2 regions of the Kaistia sp. SLG-1 genome follow, and region 2 is predicted to be linked to the other one. Evidence: predicted binding sites of a transcription regulator. Region 2 holds the regulator's gene; the other holds the start of a gene.
The links. Region 2 encodes LexA, which represses DNA repair genes until DNA is damaged. Its sites were predicted from a motif close to TGTTCNNNNTGTGTTCNG; they were not measured.
Positions count from the first base shown of each region.

Region 1: uvrA (excinuclease ABC subunit UvrA) is a predicted target of LexA. The motif match lies at 2,537-2,554, and genes of this name have one in related genera.

Region 1 covers NZ_AP048544.1:2,544,315-2,555,340, reverse strand. Annotated here, with positions in the region: gene gbd (4-hydroxybutyrate dehydrogenase) at 133-1,260, shown strand; gene AC6HZP_RS11490 (single-stranded DNA-binding protein) at 1,935-2,441, opposite strand; gene uvrA (excinuclease ABC subunit UvrA) at 2,705-5,632, shown strand; gene AC6HZP_RS11480 (hypothetical protein) at 6,055-6,372, opposite strand; gene AC6HZP_RS11475 (DUF2092 domain-containing protein) at 6,369-7,238, opposite strand; gene AC6HZP_RS11470 (ABC transporter permease) at 7,441-8,460, opposite strand; gene AC6HZP_RS11465 (sugar ABC transporter ATP-binding protein) at 8,480-10,018, opposite strand; gene AC6HZP_RS11460 (substrate-binding domain-containing protein) at 10,311-11,026, opposite strand, start outside.
Region 2 covers NZ_AP048544.1:3,042,152-3,053,177, reverse strand. Annotated here, with positions in the region: gene AC6HZP_RS13830 (ComEC/Rec2 family competence protein) at 1-2,719, shown strand, start outside; gene lexA (transcriptional repressor LexA) at 2,713-3,417, opposite strand; gene AC6HZP_RS13820 (SDR family NAD(P)-dependent oxidoreductase) at 3,644-4,396, opposite strand; gene AC6HZP_RS13815 (SDR family NAD(P)-dependent oxidoreductase) at 4,477-5,301, opposite strand; gene AC6HZP_RS13810 (TetR/AcrR family transcriptional regulator) at 5,600-6,145, shown strand; gene AC6HZP_RS13805 (MBL fold metallo-hydrolase) at 6,186-7,325, shown strand; gene AC6HZP_RS13800 (efflux RND transporter periplasmic adaptor subunit) at 7,629-8,759, shown strand; gene AC6HZP_RS13795 (efflux RND transporter permease subunit) at 8,798-11,026, shown strand, end outside.

The DNA.
Region 1 (11,026 bases), 500 kb from region 2:
AAGATGTGCCGCGTCCAGTCGTGCCCTGATTAATGCACGCCGCGAGCAAAAACCATCTGTCGCTCGCCCGCCATTGCTGCCACTCTCCCGCCGGGCCGCGGCCCGCGAGAGCCTACAGGGAAGAGACACGGAATGAGCACGATCAACTACCTGACGCAGATTGAGTTCGGACCCGGCGTGGTGTCGGTTCTGCCGGATGCCCTGACCGCGCTCGCCGTGCAGCGCCCCCTCGTCGTCAGCGATCGCGGTTTGCAGGCGTCGGGACTGCTCGATCGCGTCACCGCCCTCATCCCCGCCGGCGCGCCCGTCTTCCTCGATATTCCGACCAACCCGACCGAGGCGGCCGTGCTCGCCGCGCTGGAAGTCTACAAGGCCGAGGGCTGCGACGGCGTCGTCGCGGTCGGCGGCGGCTCGCCGATCGATCTCGCCAAGGGCGTCGCGCTGCTCGCGACCCATGAGGGGCCGCTGGAGCCCTACGCGGCGATCTTCGGTGGCGTCGCCCGCATCAGCGGCAAGGTGGCGCCGATCCTCGCCGTTCCGACCACGGCCGGCACCGGCGCCGAGGTCGGCCGCGCCGCGCTGCTGACGCTGAACGACGGCCGCAAGCTCGGCTTCATCAGCCCGCACCTGATCCCGAAGCGCGCGATCTGCGATCCCGAGCTGACGCTCGGCCTGCCGCGCGGCCTTACCGCCGCGACCGGCCTCGACGGTCTGTCGCACTGCATCGAGACCTTCCTGTCGCCGCGCATCAATCCCGTCGCCGACGCGATCGGCCTCGACGGCGCGCGCCGGATCTGGGACCACATCGGGCGCGCCTTCGACGACGGCAGCGATCTGGAGGCGCGTAGCGAGATGATGATGGGCGCGCTGCAGGGCGGCCTCGCCTTCCAGAAGGGCCTCGGCGCCGTGCATGCGCTGAGCCACGCGCTCGGCGGCCTGAAGAGCCCGAGCCTGCATCACGGCACGCTGAACGCGATCCTGATGCCATCGATCCTGCGCTTCAACCAGCAGACCGTGCCGGAGAAGATCCGCCGGCTTCAGGCGGCGATGGGGCTTGCCGAGACGGCCGACCTCGCCGACGAACTCGACGCGCTCAACCGCCGGCTGGATATCCCGGCCGGCCTCCGGACGCTCGGCGTCACCGACGATCAACTGCCCTGGGTGGTGGAGCGCGCCCTCGCCGACCATTCCTACGCCACCAACCCGCGCGCCGCGACGGCGGAAGAATTCCGCGCCATTCTGGATGAAGTGATGGTCTGAGCGCAGAGCGGCCGGCAGAACTCACAAGCTCGACCATCATCCTGAGGTGCCCGGCATAGCCGGGCCTCGAAGGAGGGTCCAGGGAACGCCGGGATGGGACTGCGGGGCGAGCTTCGCCGGACTGCGACTGCAAACAGCGGTGCTGCGCTGGATCCTCCTTCGAGGCTTCGCTCCCGCGAAGCACCTCAATATCTGGCCCGCAATATTGGCCTTCTTTCTTGAACCTCCCCCTTGAGGGGAGGTCGAAAACGCCCTTCGCGTTTTCGGGAGGGGGCAATTCGCTGAGCCTGCAGCAAAACCGACGAAGAAACCCCTCCCCAAGACCGCCATCTGGCGGTCTTGACCCTCCCTCAAGGGGAGGGTTCAAGGCGCCAATTCCATTCTTGAATTACGGGCCAGCAGGATGTTGGCGGAGCCGGTCGATTGGCTTGGAAGTCGGTTGTCGCGAAATGGCAGACGAAGAAAAACCCGGGAAACGATCGCTTCCCGGGTCTTTCTGTTTTCGATACTAAAACCCATCGAACCACCTCGCCTCCCCCTTCCTGAGGGAGAGGTCAGCTCGAAGAGCCTGGTGAGATTTGCGTCCTCACCGGATGGTTCCCTACGCCCTCACCCGCCGGCCTTCGGCCGTCGACCTCTCCCCACGGGAGAGGTGAAGGGCGCCCTTCCCGATCCTAGAACGGGATGTCGTCGTCGAGGTCGGCCGCGTAGGACGAGGAGGCCGCCGGCTGGCGCGACTGGCCGCCGCCGCGCGGAGCCTCGAGCGGGCTCGAACGACCGAAATCGCTGCCGCCACCGCCCTGGTAATCCGACTGCTCGCCTCCGCCCGCGCGTCCGTCGAGCAGGGTCAGCTCGCCGCGGAAACGCTGCAGCACGATCTCGGTGGTGAACTTCTCGGCGCCCGACTGGTCCTGCCACTTGCGGGTCTGCAGCTGGCCCTCGACGTAAACCTTCGAGCCCTTCTTCAGATACTGCTCGGCGATCTTCGCGAGGTTCTCGTTGAAGATCACCACGCGATGCCACTCGGTCTTTTCCTTGCGCTCGCCGCTCTGCTTGTCGCGCCAGCTTTCCGACGTCGCGATGTTCAGATTGACGACCGACTCGCCCGAATTCATACGCCGAACCTCGGGGTCGCGCCCGAGATTGCCGACCAGAATGACCTTGTTGACGCTACCGGCCATGATCCGTTCCTTCTTGTCTCATTGCTGGCCCCAAACTATCCCGAAATGGCACGGCCCGCCCGCGCCAATCGGGTCTTGTCCACATCAGACCGGCCTGTTCTCTTTTTGTTCTAGACAATCGGCGTCGAAATGGCAAGATCTGGTCAGGTGAATCAGTCGAATGCCGCGACAATCCGGGCCGCCTCCTTGTATGGAGAGGCCAATAGCCTAAATTTGGGCCTTGGCGCCGCCGCGCCGGCCCCTTCCATTTGGACAGACGACACATGGCTCAGCATGCTGACGCGCGGTCTACCAGCGCGACCTCTGGCAAGTTCATTTCGGTCCGGGGCGCGCGCGAGCATAACCTCAAGAACATCGACATCGACATCCCGCGCGACAAGCTGGTGGTGCTGACCGGCCTTTCCGGCTCGGGCAAGTCGTCGCTCGCCTTCGACACGATCTATGCCGAGGGCCAGCGCCGCTATGTCGAGAGCCTCTCGGCCTATGCGCGCCAGTTCCTCGAGATGATGCAGAAGCCGGACGTCGACCAGATCGACGGCCTGTCGCCCGCCATCTCGATCGAGCAGAAGACGACCTCGAAGAACCCGCGCTCGACGGTCGGCACCGTCACCGAGATCTACGACTACATGCGCCTGCTGTTCGCGCGCGTCGGCATCCCCTATTCGCCGGCGACCGGCCTGCCGATCGAGAGCCAGACGGTCAGCCAGATGGTCGACCGCGTCATGGCGCTGCCGGAGGGCACCCGGCTCTACCTGCTGGCGCCGATGATCCGCGGCCGCAAGGGCGAGTACAAGAAGGAGCTGGCCGAGCTGCAGAAGAAGGGCTTCCAGCGCATCAAGCTGGACGGCGTCTTCTTCGAGATCGCCGAGGCCCCGGTCCTCGACAAGAAGCTGAAGCACGACATCGACGTCGTCATCGACCGCATCGTCGTGCGCGGCGATATCTCGGCCCGCCTGGCCGACAGTTTCCAGACGGCTCTGGAGCTCGCCGACGGCATCGCGGTCGCCGAATTCGCCGACGAGAAGGACGAGAAGGGCAATGAGCGCCGCGTCATCTTCTCGGAGAAATTCGCCTGCCCCGTCTCCGGCTTCACCATCGCCGAGATCGAGCCGCGGCTGTTCTCGTTCAACAACCCGTTCGGCGCCTGCCCGGAATGCGACGGCCTCGGTTCCGAGAAGAAGATCGATCCCGACCTCGTCGTGCCGGACGGCTCCGTCTCGCTGAAGCAGGGCGCCGTGGCGCCCTGGGCCAAGTCGTCCTCGCCCTATTACGCGCAGACGCTGGAAGCGATCGCCCGGCACTACGAATTCTCGATGACGAAGCCTTGGGACGAGATCCCCGAGGCGGCGAAGAACGCCATTTTGTTCGGCACCGGCAAGGGCGAGATCGAGTTCGTCTATAATGACGGCACCCGCTCCTACAAGACGCAGAAGAGCTTTGAGGGCGTCGTCACCAATCTGGAGCGGCGCTGGCGCGAGACGGAATCGAACTGGGCCCGCGAGGAGATCGAGCGCTACCAGGGTTCGACGCCGTGCAAGGCCTGCGGCGGCGCCCGGCTGAAGCCCGAGGCGCTGGCGGTCAAGATCGCCGGCAAGCACATCGCCCAGGTCACCGAGATGTCGATCCGCAACGCCGCGCGCTGGTTCGAGGCGCTGCCGGCCGAGCTGAACGAGAAGCAGAACGAGATCGCCGTCCGCATCCTGAAGGAGATCCGCGAGCGCCTCTCCTTCCTCGTCGATGTCGGCCTCGACTATCTGATGCTGTCGCGCAATTCCGGCACGTTGTCGGGCGGCGAGAGCCAGCGCATCCGCCTGGCCTCGCAGATCGGCTCCGGCCTCACCGGCGTTCTCTACGTGCTGGACGAGCCGTCGATCGGCCTGCATCAGCGCGACAATGACCGCCTGCTGGAGACGCTGCGGCACTTGCGCGACATCGGCAACACCGTGCTCGTCGTCGAGCATGACGAGGACGCCATCATGACGGCGGACTATGTCGTCGACGTCGGCCCGGAGGCGGGCGTGCATGGCGGCCAGATCATCGCCAAGGGCACGCCGGCCGAGATCATGGCCAATCCGAACTCGCTGACCGGCAAGTATCTCTCCGGCGAGCTGGCGGTCGAGGTGCCGGAGAAGCGCCGCGCCATCGCCAAGAACCGCCAGATCAGCGTCGTCGGCGCGCGCGGCAACAATCTGAAGAATGTTTCCGCCGACATCCCGCTCGGCACCTTCACCTGCGTCACCGGCGTTTCCGGCGGCGGCAAGTCGACCTTCCTGATCGATACACTCTACGCCGCCGTGGCGCGGCGGCTGAACGGCGCCCACATCCACCCGGCGCCGCATGACCGCATCGACGGTCTGGAGCTGATCGACAAGATCATCGACATCGACCAGTCGCCGATCGGCCGCACGCCGCGCTCCAACCCGGCCACCTATACCGGCGCGTTCACGCCGATCCGCGAATGGTTCGCCGGCCTGCCGGAGGCCAAGGTGCGCGGCTACGGACCCGGCCGCTTCTCGTTCAACGTCAAGGGCGGCCGCTGCGAGGCCTGCCAGGGCGACGGCGTCATCAAGATCGAGATGCACTTCCTGCCCGACGTCTACGTCACCTGCGAGGTCTGCAAGGGCAAGCGCTACAGCCGCGAAACGCTCGACGTGAAGTTCAAGGGCAAGTCGATCTCCGACGTGCTCGACATGACCGTCGAGGAGGCGCGCGACTTCTTCCAGGCCGTGCCCGGCATCCGCGACAAGATGGCGACGCTGGAGGAGGTCGGGCTCGGCTACGTCAAGGTCGGCCAGCCGGCGACGACGCTCTCCGGCGGCGAGGCGCAGCGCGTCAAGCTCGCCAAGGAGCTGTCGCGCCGCGCCACCGGCAAGACGCTCTACATCCTCGACGAGCCGACGACGGGCTTGCATTTCCACGACGTCGCCAAGCTGATGGAAGTGCTGCATTCGCTGGTCGATCAGGGCAACACGGTCGTCGTCATCGAGCACAATCTCGAAGTGATCAAGACGGCCGACTGGATCATCGACCTCGGCCCCGAGGGCGGCGACGGCGGCGGCGAGATCGTCGCGGTCGGCACGCCGGAACAGATCGTCAAGGAGCCGCGCAGCTATACCGGCCACTTCCTGAAGCCGGTGCTGGACAAGGCCAAGCAGGCGAACCGCAAGCGCAAGGCCGTCGCGGCGGAGTAAAGCGTGCGGTCCGGCTTGTATCGGGCCCGACGGGCATATTGGCCCTGCGGTTGTCTTGAGACGCCTCGACGCTAGAGGCCAAGCAAGGCCCTCACCCTACCCTCTCCCAGAGGGAGAGGGTTTTGGGCCGGCGCGCGGTCATTGATAGGGAGCGCGGTTCTGCCATCAGACGCAGGCGATCTCCCTCTCCCTCTGGGAGAGGGTTGGGGTGAGGGTCTGATCCGGGCTCCTCGCATGGTCGCAGCACACCGTTATGAGCGGCATTCTGCGAGCATCGCCCCGGGATGACGAAGATCGCGCCGGACAGGGCGGCCCAGACATTCTGGATGATGGCGGAGCAAACCGACCCGCCCCCTTCGGGACGCCGTTCTGCGAACGCTTCCCGGGGAGAGTGACGGCTCAAATCCGGCAGTCCAGACTTCCTACACGCAGCGCCAGTAGATCCGGCCATAGGCGTCGACGACGCGGACGCAGCCGGCGCGCGGGGCCACGGCATAAGGCGCCGCGACATAGGCTCCGCCGACATAGGCGCCGCCGACCACGGCCCGGCGGGTCGTGCGGCGGGCGACGCCGGCATAGCTGAGCGGCGTCAGCGGACGACCGATGATCGCCTCCGCCCGGCTGAACAGGCCGAAGGCGGGCGCCTGCGGCGCCGGGTTCTCGGATAGAAACAGCGCGGCGAGGCCGAGGGCGACCGCCGCGACCCGGACGGCCCCTCGTAACGGCAAGGTGCGGTTCATTTGCTGGCTCCTGCTTTGGGCGCGACCGCGTCGGATGGCATCGCGGTGCCGGCCGGGATTTCGTCGATATCGGCGAGCGCGCTGAAATCGACCTTCTTGGCGCCGGCTGGCGGCTCGAAGGTGAAGGTGCCCGGCGGGAAGGCGCTGCCGGTATGCCAGCTGGTAAAGCGGATCGAATATTGCGGCGCGCCGGTAACCGCCTTGCTGGTGATCACCATCTTGCACGGGATCGGCTGCGCGCCGGTCTCGACCCAGAGCTGCCAGTCGGTGTCGTGATTGCGGAAGGCGACGTGCTCACAGGTTACGTCGCCGATGACGGCGCGGCCGATATGCTTCGCCTCGACCACGTCAGGCATCAGCGCGCTGTAGGAATCGGCGATCAGCAGGTCGGCGGCGGGAAGATCGAGCATGAAGTCGCTCCGCAGCCGGTCGATGACGCCTTCGATCGGCCCGGTCATGGGCTCGCTGGCATAGGTGTTGGTGTTCTTGTCGAAGACGGTCACGCTCTTGCCGTCATAGATCATCTCGACATCGGCATAGCCGCCGGTGCGGTTCAGCCGGAACTTGTCCGGGCGGCTGATCTTCGCCTTGCCGGAACTGTTGAACTGGAGCTTCTCCATCTGCGGCGTGACGACCTCGAGTTCGCTGTCGTAGCCGAGACTGATGTCCTGCTGGCCGCCGACGAACCGCGCCATGCCCTGGACGATCTCGTCCGCTTCCTTCCGGTTCTGTTCGGCGGCGGCGGTCGTTGAATCAGCCTGCTGGGCAAAGGCCGGCTGGCCGAGCGCCAGCAGCGTCGCGACCCCGGCCGCGAAGGCCGCTCGCCGGCCGGCGCCCTTCGGCCGCGTCAGTGCATGCTTTGTCATCGCATCCTCCCTCGGATCCCCTCGAAACGTCGCGGCTTCGCACGGCCACCGACCGCAGGTGACGTAACGACACTAGCACGCCGCCGGAGGCGTCCGAAATTCGACTTCCCGTGATCGATACGGTGCCCCATGCCGCCGAAACGCGAATGGCCGCGCGGGGCGCGGCCATTCCTCGTCGTTGCCAAAGCTTCAGGGCGGGATGTCAGGCCTTGCGGCGGCGCGACTTGGCAAAGGTGTCGAACGCCACCGCCAGCACGATGATCACGCCGATGATGATCTGCTGGATGTAGGACGACACGTTCATCAGCACGAGGCCGTTCAGGAGCACGCCGATCAGGATCGAGCCGATCACGGTGCCGAAGATCGTGCCAACGCCGCCGAAGAGCGACGTGCCGCCGATGACGACCGAGGCGATGACGGTGAGCTCATAGCCGGTGCCCGCGACGGCCTCGGCCGAGTTCAGCCGCGCCGACAGCACGAAGGCGCCGAGGCCGGCGAAGAAGCCCATGATGACGTAGACGCTGCAGATCACCCAGTTGACGTTGAGGCCGGACAATCGCGCCGCCTCCGGATTGCCGCCGACCGCGTAGACCTGCCTTCCATAGCGCATGTAGCGGAGCGCGATGTGCGCGAGCAGCGCCGCGAACAGGAAGATGATGACCGGAACCGGCACCGGGCCGATCTTGCCCTGGCCCCACCAGGTATAGTCAGGCTGGAAGCCGGAGATCGGGCCGCCGGCGGCGAACAGGAGCGCCGCGCCGCGGAACACCGACATGCCGCCCAGCGTCACCACGAAGGGCGGCACCCGGAGCCGGGTGATGGCGAGGCCCTGCAACAGGCCGCCGCAGACGCCGACCGCGATCGCCGCGAGCGCCGCCAGCTGCCAGCCATAGCCGATCACGCCCTCGCCGACCGTGAAGCGGTCCTGCATGCCGCCCTTGGCGACCGCCGCCGCGACGAGACCGGCGAAAGCGAGCAGCGAGCCGACGGAAAGGTCGATGCCGGCGGTCAGGATGACGAAGGTCATGCCGATCGCCAGCAGGCCGGTGATCGAGACCTGTCGCATGACGTTGAACAGGTTGATCGACGACATGAAGCGCGGCTCGAGCACCGCGAAGATGATCATCAGGGCGATCAGGAAGATCAGCGGCGCGAACCGCGCCAGCACCCCGAACAGGTCGAAGCCCGCGCTTTCCGCCGCTTCTCGTTTCACATCCGTCATTACCGTATTCCTTGTCTTGTCACGCGGCTCGGCCGGCGGCGCTGAGCGTCATCATGGTCATGAGTTTTTCCTGGGTCGCCTCGGCGCGCAGCGCTTCGCCGGTGACGCGGCCTTCGCGCATCGTGACGATGCGGTCGGCGACCGCGAGAACCTCGGGCAGCTCGGAGGAGATGGCGATCACGGCGATGCCGGCGCGGGCCATCTCGAAGAGCAGGTTGTGGACCTCGACCTTGGCGCCGATGTCGATGCCGCGCGTCGGCTCGTCGACGATCAGCACCTTCGGGCGCAGCGCCAGCCAGCGGGCGAGCACGACCTTCTGCTGGTTGCCGCCGGAGAGATTGCCGACCGCCTGGTCGGGGCTCGCCATGCGGATGTTGAGAAGCTTGCGGTATTCCTCGACCAGTACGCGCTCCTTGCGCTCGTCGATGAACACGCCGAAGCGGTCGATGCGATCGAGCGCCGCGATCGAGAGATTGGCGCGGATCGCCTGGCTCAGGAACAGCGCCTGCTGCTTGCGGTCCTCCGGCACCAGGCCGATGCCATGCCTGATGGCGTCGCGCGGCGAGCGGATGTCGACCGGCTGGCCGTCGACGAAGATCTGGCCGCTGTCGAAGGGGTCGGCGCCGAAGATCGCGCGCGCCGTCTCGGTGCGCCCCGCCCCGACGAGGCCGGCGATGCCGAGGATCTCGCCGCGCCGCACGTTGAGCGACACGTCCTGCAGCTCGGTCGCGTGCGGGTCGTGGGCGCTGCGGCGGCGCGTCAGCCCCTCGACGGCGAGCGCAACCGGACCGGCCTCGCCCGCCTCGCGATGGGCATAGAGCGCGTTGACCTCGCGCCCGACCATCAGGCGGATGATGCCGTCAATGGTGATCTCGCTGACCTTGCCGGCGCCGACATTGCGGCCGTCGCGGAGCACGGTGAAGCGGTCGCAGATCTCCATCACCTCCTCGAGGCGATGGGTCACGAAGATGATCGAGATGCCCTCGGCCTTGAGTTGCCGCACGATGCGGAACAGCTTTTCCACCTCGGCCAGGCTGAGCGCCGAGGTCGGCTCGTCCATGATGATGACGCGCGACTGCATCGACAGCGCGCGGGCGATCTCGACCATCTGCTGCTCGGCGACCGAGAGGTCTCGCACCAGCGTCATCGGGCTGCGTTCCAGGCCGATGCGGCGGATCAGCTTCTGCGTCTCGGCCGCCATCTTCGACCAGTTGAGGAAGAGGCGGGAGCCGGGCTCGCGGCCGATGAAGACGTTCTCGGCGATCGTCATGTCCGGCGCGAGGGTGAATTCCTGATAGATCGTGACGATGCCGAGCCTCTGGGAATCCTGCGGGCTCGAGAGCACGACGTCGCGGCCCTCGAACGAGATCGTGCCGCGATCCGGCGATTGCGCGCCGGCGAGGATCTTCAGCAACGTCGACTTGCCGGCGCCGTTTTCGCCGAGCAGCGCATGGATCTCGGCCGGCGCGATCTCGAGGTCGACGCCGTCGAGCGCCTTGACGCCGGGAAAGCTCTTGGCGATGCCGCTCATCTTCAAGAGGGTTACAGGATCGGTCATCCGTCTTCGCTTACGATGGAGCAAGGGAACGTCCGGCCCTGCCCGGATGGGCGGACCTGACGGCAGGGCGGCAAGGACATGGCTCGCGATCGTGGCAGGCGCGGGCTTGGCTTGCGCGCGATTTTCAGGCTGTACGGCGCAGCGCGCCGGTCCCGGCGCAGCATCCCCCGATCGAAGCCGGCTCTGGCGCCGGCGCGGTTCGGCCGGGCGAAGCCGCGGGCGGCCGGATCGGGAGAGACAGCGAGGGCGCTCCGCGACTGTCGCGCGAAGCGCCCTCGCCGGGACGCAGGCCTTACTTCAGCTCGCCGAGACGCTCGGCGGTGTTGAGGTTGTCCTTGGTGATCGCCACCGGCGTCAGCAGGGTCACGGCCTCGGCCGGCTTCTTCTGGTTCTTGATGAAGTCGACGAGCATGTCGACGCCCATCGAGCTCTGCTTGCCCGGGAACTGCTCGATCGTGGCGGTCAGACCGCCGTCACGCACCTGGCCGAGCGCTTCCGGAAGAGCGTCGAAGCCGATGATGGCGATGCCCGAGAGATTGCGGGCCTTCACGGCTTCCATCGCGCCGAGCGCCATGTCGTCATTGGCGGCGACGATGACCTTCGGGGCTTCCGGCAGGGCGGCGAGCGCCGCTTCCGTGACCGACAGACCCTTGGCACGGTCGAAGCCGGCGGTCTGCTCGAACACGATCTTGTACTTGTCGGCCGCCTTGTCGAGGATGTTGTGCAGGCCCTTGTTGCGGTCGATCGCCGGCGAGGCGCCCGACTGGCCCTGCAGGTTCACGATGGTGGCGCCATCGGGATAGAGCTTCATGATCAGCTCGGCCTGGGCCTCGCCGCCCTTGACGTTGTCGGCGCCGATATGGCCGAGAATGCCCTCGACCTGCGCCACGCGACGGTCGACGGTGACGACCGGGATGCCGGCCTCGACAGCCTGCGCCAGCGCCGGCGCCATGGCGTCGACTTCGTTCGGGCTGATGACGATGCCCTTCACGCCGCGCGCGATCGCCG
Region 2 (11,026 bases):
CGCGCTTCCCTCCGAGCCCTCGGCGGTGGCGCTCTCGCTGCTGGCGCTCGTCCTCTGGGGCATGGCATGGGCCGGGCGCCGCCGGGCCGGCCTGGTACGGCTCACGCTGCTCCTCGCCATGGTGGCGACCGGGGCGACCGCGAGCAAGCTGCGCACCGACGCGCTCGCGACGCGGGTGCTGGAGCGGCAGGTGACCGGCACGGTCACCGGCTGGGTCGAGGCGCGCAAGGCCCGGCGCGGCGGCTATCGGCTGACGATCCTCGTCGCCGGCCTGGACGCGCGACGGATCACGACCATCCCGCAACGCGTCACCGTGACGGTGCGCGGCCGCGACGTGCCGAAGGTGGGCGAGGGGATCTCGGCGCTCGCCCGGCTCCGCCCCGCCTCCGGTCCGGTCCTGCCGGGCGGCTATGATTTCGCCCGCGATTCCTTCTATCGCGGCGTCGGCGCGACGGGGTTTGCCTATGGCAAGGTGAAGCGGGTCGATCTCGGCCCGGCGCCGCTGTCGATCCGGCTGCGCGCGCCGCTGGAGGACATCCGCGAGGCGATCCGCGCCCGCATCGACGCGTCGCTGATCGGCGAGAGCCGCTACGTCGCCACGGCGCTGATCATCGGCGATGCCGGCGGGCTTTCGGAAAAGACGGAGGACGAGCTGCGCCTGTCGGGGCTCGCTCACATCCTTTCCGTCTCCGGCCTGCACATGGCGCTCGTCTCCGGCGCGATCTATTGGGCCGTCCGGGCAGGGCTCGCTTTGGTGCCGGCGCTGGCGCTCCGGCGGCCGATCAAGAAATGGGCTGCCATCGCCGCGCTCCTTCTCAGCGGCTTCTACCTGCTGATCTCCGGTCTCGATGTCGCGGCGCAGCGCTCCTTCGTCATGACCTCGATCGCCTTCCTCGCCATCCTGGCCGACCGGCGGGCGATCTCGATGCGCAACGTCGCGCTCGCCGGGCTGGTCGTGCTCGCCGTGACGCCGGAGAGCATCCTTTCGGCCAGCTTCCAGATGTCGTTCGCCGCCACCGTGGCGCTCGTCGCCGGCTTCGAGCTCATGGCCGAGCGGCATCGGCGGCGCCTGGCGACGAACGCAACGCTGCCGCGAGGCCGCGCCGCGCTCCTCTCGCGGCGACTGCTGCTATTCGGCGGCGGCATGGTGGTGACCTCGCTCCTCGGCGGGCTCGGGACGACGCCCTTCGCGCTCTATCACTTCCAGCGCATGGCGCCGCTCTCGATCCTCGCCAATGTCGCGGCGATGCCGCTGACCGATTTCCTCGTCATGCCGGCGGCGCTGATCGCCGTGCTCCTCATGCCGTTCGGGCTGGAAGCGCCGCCGCTCGCCATCGTCGGCTGGGGCATCGACGGCATGCTCGTCGTCGCCGCCAAGGTCAGCGAATGGTCCGGGCAATCGGGCGGCGCCGCCATGCCGAGCGCCACGGCCCTTCTCATCTTCATCGCCGGCTTCGCCTGGCTGGCGCTCTGGCGCGAGCGCTGGCGGCTCGCCGGGCTGGCGCCGATGGTCCTCGGCGCCGCCCTGGCGCTCTATCCGGCGCGGCCAGGCCTGCTCGTCAGCGCCGACGGCCGCCAGATCGCGCTGCGCGGCGAGGACGGCCGCCATTCGATCGTCGCCCGCAAGCAGGACCGCTTCGTCACCGATATCTGGCTGCGCTCGGACGGCGATCCGCGCGACGCGGCGCTTCCCGGCGTCGTGCAGGCCGGCGGATGCGACGCCTCCGGCTGCGTCGGCCGGCTGCCGGATGGCGGCCTGGTGGCGCTGGCGCTCGACCGCTCCGCGTTTGAAGAGGATTGCCGCCGCGCGGTGCTGATCGTCAGCCCGCTCGCAGTGCCGGCAAGCTGCGGCCTGCACACGGCCGTCCTCGACCGGCATGCGCTCCGCCGCGCCGGCTCGATCGCCCTGATCCAGCGCGAGGGGATTTTAGCCGATTCGATGGAGGGGCTGGCCGATCCGGCCGCCCCGGCGGAGCCGGCCAAGGCTACCGCCCCGAACGGCCCGACCGCCCCGGACGAGCCAATCGCGTCGAATGCTCCGATCGCCCCAGCTGACGGATACCTTCCCGCCGATCCGCGCACGTCCAATACGGCGGCGGCCTCCGTGACCGCCGAGGCGGTCATCCCCGGCGGCGGGACGGCTCTGCCGCCAGCTCGGGACGATGAAACGGAGAGCCGCGCCGCCGACGCGACGGATGTCGGGGATCTTGCCGCTGCCGAGGCGTCTGGAACCGAAGCCGGAGCCGCGCCGGGCACGCTGCCTCCCGACCGGCAAAGGTCAGTCATTGCGTTGGGGCGCGTTGATCACGAGGCTTTGGCGAGTGCAGGCGAGGGGGCTTCCCGGCTTGGAGCGGCGGAACCCGTCCCTGTCCTGTCCGCGCCGGCCCAAACCGAATTGTCCAATGTCCCCCAGGCCGCTCCGCCGGAGCGCTATGCACGAGAGCGCCTGGCTCGAGAGCGCACTGCCGAAGCGCGCGATCCCGAGCGGCGCTCTGCCGACCAGGGCGATGCCAAAGAGAACGCTTTCCAGGAGCGCGATGCCGAAATCGAGCGCAGTGCCGAGGATGAAGACATCCTCCCGCCGACAAACGTCGAGACGCAATCCGAAGCCGGACTGCGTCCGATCCAGCTTGCCGACCGCTTCGAGGTCCTGACCGCCTATGCCCCGGTGCGCCGGCCGTGGATGCCGCGCTACGAGCCGGGGCCGGACGATCAGTAGGTGCGGAGCAAGCCGACCAGCTTGCCCTGAATGCGGACCCGGTCGGGTCCGAAGATGCGCGTCTCATAGGCCGGGTTGGCGGCTTCGAGCGCGATCGACGCGCCCTTGCGGCGGAGCCGCTTCAGCGTCGCCTCTTCCTCGTCGACCAGCGCGACGACGATGTCGCCGGAATCGGCATTGTCGCTCTTGCGGATGAGCACGGTGTCGCCGTCGAGGATGCCGGCCTCGATCATCGAATCGCCGCGCACTTCGAGCGCGAAATGCTCGCCGGCGCGCAGCATTTCCGGCGGAACGGAGATCGAATGGCTCTGCGTCTGGATGGCCGAGATCGGCACGCCGGCGGCGATGCGGCCCATCACCGGGATAATGACGGGCTGTGCGAGATCCGGCATTTCTTCGACCGGGCGGACCCGGCCGAGGCTGCCCTCGATCACGCTCGGCGAGAAGGCCTGCTTCTTCGGCCGCGCCAGGGTCGGCGTCATCGTCTCGGGGAGGCGGACGACCTCCAGCGCGCGGGCCCGGTTGGGCAGGCGGCGGATGAAGCCACGTTCCTCCAGCGCCTTGATCAGGCGATGGATGCCGGACTTGGAGCGCAGGTCGAGCGCGTCCTTCATTTCATCGAAAGAGGGAGGGACGCCTGCTTCCTTCAGTCGCTCGTTGATGAACAGGAGAAGTTCATACTGCTTCCGAGTGAGCATGGTGATCTCGCGCTGCGGGCCTTGCCAAGGGGGACGACAGAATCGTCAAGGTACAAAACGCGAACAGAATAACTGTTCCCCATGCGTTCCGCAAGGCAGCGCGGCAGGAGCGCGATCGCTGGGCGGCGCTGGACGCGCGATCGCGGGACGAAGGCGGGCGATCGTCGTCCGCCTCCGGCATCGAGAACCGGGGCTCCGGTTTGAGCGTGGGCGGCCGGGATCCCGACTACATCGTCGTCCAGCCGCCGTCGCAGGGCAGGATGACGCCGTTGATGTTCGGCGAGTCGTCCGAGAGAAGCCAGAGGATGGAGTGGACGATGATGTCGGGCTCCACCGACGGCGGCGCGGTCTCAAGGATCGGGGCCGTGATCTCCTTGGCATAGTCCGAACGGAACCGCGTATCCATGCCCGTCTTGACGCCGCCCGGCGCGACGACGTTGGAGCGGATGCCCTTGGTGCCGTAGTAGAAGGCGATCGATTTCGCCAGGCCGTTCAGGCCGTGCTTCGAGCTGGTATAGGCGACGCCCGACAGCGACGAGCGGAAACTGGCCTCGGACGAGACGAAGGCGAAATTGCCTTTGCCGCGGGCGAGCATCTGCGGCAGCACCGCGCGGGCGAGCCGCATCGGCGCCGTCAGGTTCAATTCGAACACCTTGTGCCAGGTGGCGTCGTCCATCTCGGCCGGCGGCAGCCAGCCGTCAGTGATGCCGGCAATGTTCGCCACGCCGTCGATCCTGCCGTCGCTGGCGGCGGCGAGGGTGTCGATGAAGGACTGCTCGGTCAGGTCACCGACCACGGCGACGACGCTTCCGGCCGGCGCCTGTTGCGCCAGGCTTTCGAGGTTGTCGGCCGAGATGTCGGCGGCGAGGACCCGCGCGCCTTCGGCGGCGAGGCGAAGCGCCGTGGCGCGGCCGATGCCGGCGCCGGCTCCGGTCACGATGATCGTCTGGCCCGTGAACCGGCCTGCGGACTGCGTCATGGTCTGGCACTCATGCATGGTTGGAGAGGATCGGCGGCTCGCGGCCCGGACGGGAGGAGTCCGGGCCGCGACGAAGCGGATCAGAGGCGGAGCGCCGCCTTGGAGACGTCTTCCCAGGACTCCCAGGTGCGGATGCGGTCGGCGTAGATGTCTTTGACCAGCGGCAGCAGGTCGCCGAGGATCAGCCGGAGCGGCGGCTTGTCGGAATCGACGAGCTTCAGGATCGCCGGCACCGTGGCGCGGGGATCGCCGAGCTGGTCGGCGGTGAGGCGCTCGGCGAGCTCCTCGCGGACGACATTGTAGGCGGGGATCTCCGTCGCCTGCTTCATCGTCGGGCCCTCGAGGAAGCTGGTGGCGTAGCCGGCCGGCTCGATCAGGGTCACCTTGATGCCGAACCGTTCGACTTCGCCGGCGAGCGCCTCGACGATGCCCTCGACCGCGAACTTGGCGCCTTCATAGATGCCGGCCGTCGGCAGGGCGACGACGCCCGCCACGCTCGACATCTGCAGGATGTGGCCGAAGCCCTGCGCGCGCAGCAGCGGCAGCGCCGCCTGGATCACCCAGAGCGAGCCGAAGACGTTGGTCTCGAAGGTGGCGCGGACGTCTTCCGCGGCGACTTCCTCGACCGCGCCCATGCAGCCATGGCCGGCATTGTTGAGCACGACGTCGAGGCGGCCGAAGCGCGCCGCCGCCTCGGCGACGGCCCGGGCGACGCCGTCACGGTCGGTGACGTCGAGCGACAGCACCTGGAGCGTGTCGGGATATTGCCGCGCCAGATCGTCGAGGGCGGCAGTCTTGCGCACGGCCGCCGCGACACTGTCGCCGCGGGCAAGCGCCGCCTCGACCCAGATGCGCCCGAAGCCGCGGCTCGCGCCGGTGATGAACCAAACCTTGGAAGTCGTCATGACGAGCCTCGAAGCGATGTTGAAGGGGTGGGGATCGCCTTTACGATTTAACGTTTTTGGTATTTTTGTCAAATCACGAGGCGATCAGCGGGATGCGCGGATGGTCGATCACCGGTGTGTCGCGATGCGATTTCCCGGCTCGATTCGCGCGGTTCGCGGGCTCTTTCGGCACGATCGGCGAGCCGGGCCTCGGACAGCCGGCCCGGACCACCGGCGCTCGGGACTCAACCCATGGGCGATCCGGCAGCCCCGACCGCTACCTATTGTAATTTACAATTTTTGTTGATATGTAAAATCCATGACCGAAACCAAGACCCGATCCGATGCCGACCGGCGTCAGCAGATTGCCGAGGCCGCGAGCGAGGTGTTCATCCGCTATGGCCTGGCGCGCACCACCATGAGCGACATCGCCGCCGCCGCCGGCATTTCGCGGCCGACGCTCTATGCGAGCTTCCTGCAGAAGCGGGACGTCTTCGGCGCGGTCATCGATCTCATCGTCTCGCGAAAGCTGGCGCAGCTCGCCGAGGAAATCCCGCGTGAGCCGGACCTGGCGTCAAAGCTCCGGCATGTCTGCCTGTCCTGGGCGCTGGAAGGCTTCGACCTGGTCCGGGCCAACCCGGACGCCAGGGACATGTTCGACATCAGCTTCGAGCCGGTGCGGCGCAGCCACATCGTGTTCGGGCGGATGGTCTCGGAAGTTCTCGTCGACGCGGGCAGGGCGGAGCCGGATCTGACGGGCCAGATGATGGTCGCCGCGATCCGGGGCTTCAAGGAATTGGCGGACGATCGCGAGATCCTCTGCAACATGATCGTCCGGCTTTGCGATGCCGTCGCCGCCTCGTGAACGACGCAACCCTCGTGAGCGACGCATGCGGAGGTGGCGCGTGATCTATGCACTCGTGGCGGCTGTCGTCCTGATGACGTTGCTGGGGGCGGGGTTCACCCGCGCCTATGCCGTGTTCGGCGGCAAGCCGGGCTCGTACGAGACGTCGCAGCAATACGATAAGGGCAAGTTCTGGCATCCCGAGGCCGTCTGGACCGATACGATGCGCGGCCTGGTGCGGGAATTCCGTTATACGTCCGACGCGGCGCCGGCGCGGGCGTTCCAGGCGCCGCCGATCGTGCCGGTCGAGGACGCGCCGTTCGCGATCACCTGGTTCGGCCATTCCTCTATGCTGCTCGCCCTCGACGGCAAGAAGATCCTGATCGATCCGATCCTCGGCGAGCGCGTGTCGCCGGTCCCCTTCATCGGGCCGAAGCGTTTCTTCGATGTCGGGCCGTCGGCCGATCTCCTGCGCCAGGTCGACCTCGTGCTGATCTCGCATGATCACTACGATCATCTCGACTATCCGGCGATCCTCGCCATGAAGAACATGACGGCGCGGTTCGTCGTTCCCTTGGGCGTCGGCGCGCATCTGCGCCGCTGGGGCATTGCGCCGGAGCGGATCGTCGAGATCGACTGGTGGGAGCCGGCCAAAATCGACGGCATCACGGTGACGGCGACGCCCGCGCGGCATGGTTCGGGCCGGGTCTCGCCCTTCGCGTCGAACACGCTCTGGGCCGGCTTTGCCATCGCCGGCGCGAAGCATCGCGTCTGGTATTCGGGCGATACGGGCTGGCAGAGCCAGTTCGCCGAGATCGGCGAGAGGCTGGGGCCGTTCGACCTGACGCTGATCGACGCCGGCCAGTATGACGAGACCTGGCCGGACTGGCATCTCGGCCCGGAGCTGGCGGTCGACGCCCATCTCGCCGTGCGCGGCAAGGTCATGCTGCCGGTGCACTGGGGCCTGTTCAAGCTGGCGCATCACAGCTGGACGGAACCGGCGGAGCGGCTTCTGCGGGCTGCCCAATGCCAATCGGTCAAGGTCATCCTGCCGCCGCCGGGGCAGACGGTCGCCGCGCCCTTCGCCCCGACCGAGCGCTGGTGGCCGGATACGCGCTGGAGCGATGCGTCCAAGGCGCCGATCCATGCGACGCGGAACGGCGATCCGAAGGAACGCATCGCGCCGGCCGCCTGCGCGTAAGCCTCCGGGACCCTCACCCCAACCCTCTCCCGCTCGCGGGAGAGGGGGATCGCCTGCGCGTCTCCCCGAGACTCGATGTAGCTGAAGGGCGCCGGCCAAAACCCTCGCCCGCCTGCGGGAGAGGGTAGGGTGAGGGCCTTGCTTGCACTCTCGCAGCTTGGCGCCGCTCGCCCCTGCGACATCAGGGAACGGCGCGGTGCGCGCCCCTGAACTCGACCCACGCCGCCGCCGCCTTATATGTGCAGCTGTCGCCGACGATCGCCGAAACGCGCTTGCCGGGCCGACCGTTGCGAAGGTGGCGAGATGATCAAGCGCATGGTGATCATGCTGGTCCTGACCGGCATCGTCCTCGGCGGCGTCTTCGGCTTCCAGCTGTTCAAGGCGTCGATGATCGAGAAGGTGATGGCGTCGCTCGCCAACCCGCCGCAGACGGTCTCGACGACGGTCGCCGCCGCGCAGGACTGGCGCTCCACGCTCGAGGCGGTCGGCAGCGTGCGGGCGGTCAACGGCGCCAATCTCAGCGCCGAGGTGCCCGGCATCGTCGCGGCGCTGCATTTCGAATCCGGCGCCGACGTCAAGGCGGGCGATCCGCTGCTGCAGCTCGAGGCTTCCGACGACATCGCGCATCTGAACGCGCTGAAGGCGACCGCCGATCTGCAGCGCACCGTCTATGAGCGCGATAACCGCCTGCTCAAGACCCAAGCCATTCCGCAGCAGCAGGTCGATACCGACAAGGCCAATATGCTGAGCGCGCAGTCGCTCGCGGATCAGCAGCAGGCGCTGGTCGACTACAAGTCCGTCAAGGCGCCGTTCGCCGGCCGGCTCGGCGTCCGCCAGGTCGATCTCGGCCAGTATCTCCCCGCCGGAACGCCGATCGTCACGCTGCAGCAGCTCGATCCGATCTATGTCGATTTCTACGTGCCGCAGCAGGCGCTGGCGTCGATCCGCAAGGGGCAGCCCGTCACCGCCAAGGTTGATACCTTTCCCGATCGCATCTTCGACGGCGAGGTCTCGTCGATCAACGCGCAGGTCGATACCGCGACGCGGACGGTGCTGATCCGCGCCTCGGTCGCGAACAAGGATTTCCTGCTGCTGCCCGGCATGTTCGCGACCGTCGACATCGAGACGGCGGCGCCGCAGCGCCACGTGACGCTGCCGCAGACGGCGATCGCCTACAATTCCTACGGCGACATCGCTTATCTGGTCGACGACAAGGGCAAGGACGACAAGGGCCAGCCTCAGATGGTCGCCCGGCAGGCCTTCGTCACGACCGGCCCGACGCGCGGCGACCAGATCGCCATCCTGGACGGCATCAAGGAAGGCGAAACCGTCGTCACCGCCGGCCAGCTCAAGCTGCGCAACGGCACGCCGGTGCGGATCGACAACACGGTGCAGCCGGCCAACGACGCCAACCCGAAGCCGGTCGACAAATGATCAGGCGGGGCGGCGGGTCCGCCCCGGCAAGGTGAGCCATGAACTTCACCGATCTCTTCATCCGCCGCCCGGTGCTGGCGATCGTCGTCAGCCTGATGATCCTGGTGCTGGGGCTCCGCGCCATCGGCTCGCTGCCGGTGCTGCAATATCCGCGCACCGAGAACACCGTCGTCACCGTGACGACCACCTATTACGGCGCAGATCCCGACGTCATCGCCGGCTTCATCGCCACGCCGCTGGAGAACGCCATCGCCCAGGCCAACGGCATCGACTACATGAGCTCGACCAGCCAGACCGGCGTCAACATCATCACCATCTATCTCCGGCTGAACTACGATGCCGACAAGGCGCTGACCGAGATCAACACCAAGGTCGCCTCGGTCATCAACCAGCTGCCCTCGGGCACCCAGCAGCCGGTGCTGTCCGTCAAGGTCGGGCAGACGATCGACGCCATGTATATGGGCTTCGATAGCGACGTGCTGCCGCGCAACAAGATCACCGACTATCTGACCCGCGTCGTGCAGCCGAAGCTGCAGGCGGTGCCCGGCGTGCAGACGGCCGAAATCCTCGGCGGCCAAAACTTCGCGCTGCGCGCCTGGCTCGATCCCGCCAAGCTCGCCGCCTACAATCTGACGGCGACCGACATCGCCGCGGCGCTGCAGCGGAACGACTACATCGCCGGGCTCGGCACGACCAAGGGCCAGATGGTCGAGGTCAATCTGACCGCCTCGACCAGCCTGCACAGCGTCACCGAATTCGGCAATCTGGTAGTCAAATCGGCGAATGGCGCGATTGTCCGGTTGAAGGACGTCGCCAATGTCTCGCTGGGCGCCGACGACTATGAATCGCAGGTCGCCTTCGACGGCAAGCAGGCGGTCTATATCGGCATCCAGGTGGCGCCCGGCGCCAACCTGCTCAACGTCATCGCCGGCGTCCGCGCCGTGTTTCCCGAGATCCACGACCAGCTTCCGGCGGGCTTGCGCGGCGCCATCGTCTACGACTCCACAGATTTCGTGAACAGCTCGATCCGCGAGGTGATCCTGACGCTTTTGGAGGCGCTGGTGATCGTCACGCTGGTGATCTTCGCCTTCCTCGGCTCGCTGCGCTCTGTCCTGATCCCGACCATCGCCATCCCGCTGTCGCTGATCGGCGCCTTCGCGGTCATGCTGGCGCTCGGCTTCTCGATCAATCTCCTGACGCTGCTGGCGCTGGTGCTCGCCATCGGGCTGGTCGTCGACGACGCGATCATCGTGGTCGAGAACGTCAACCGGCATCTGGACGAGGGCGTGCCGCCGATCCCCGCCGCGATCACGGCGGCGCGGGAGCTCGGCGGCCCGATCATCGCCATGACGGTGGTGCTCGTCGCCGTCTATGTGCCGATCGGCTTCCAGGGCGGGCTGACCGGCGCGCTGTTCACCGAATTCGCCTTCACGCTGGTGGGCGCGGTGACGATGTCGGCGATCGTCGCGCTGACCCTGTCGCCGATGATGTGCTCGCGCATCCTGCGGGCGCGCGATCCCGAGGGGCGCGGCTGGCAGGATCACTTCGCCGGTCTGATCGACCGCGTGTTCAACCGCATCCGCGACCGCTACGAACGCTGGCTGCACGGCAGCTTCCGCTACCTGCCGGTTACCGTGACCTTCGCGCTGATCATCCTCGGCAGCATCTATTTCCTCTATTCGACCGCCAAGAGCGAGCTGGCGCCGCAGGAGGACCAGGGCGTCATCATCTCCTCGGCGACGCCGGCGCCCAACGCCACCCTGCAGCAGAAGCTGCTCTATTCGGCGCAGGTCCACGGCATCATGGCCGGCTATCCCGAGACCGCGCATGTGTTCCAGATCGATGCGCCGAGCACCTCGATCGCCGGCATGGTGTTCACGCCCTGGGACCAGCGCGTCCGCACCACCAACGAGCTCCAGCCGGCAATCCAGCAGCAGCTGAGCAACATCGCCGGCGTGCGCGCGGCCGCCTTCCAGCTGCCGCCGCTGCCCGGCAGCCAGGGCCTGCCCATCCAGTTCGTGCTGAGCACGACCGACAGCTTCGAGCGCCTGAACGATGTGGCGCAGGGCTTCCTGCAGGCGGCGCTGAAGAGCGGGCTCTTCATCTTCCTCGACACGGATCTGAAGATCGACAGCCCGCAATCCGTGGTCCAGATCGACCGCAACAAGACAGCCCAGCTCGGCCTCAACATGAGCGATGTCGGCGCGGCGCTGGGCGGGATGCTGGGCGGCGGCTACGTCAACTATTTCAGCCTCGACAACCGCTCC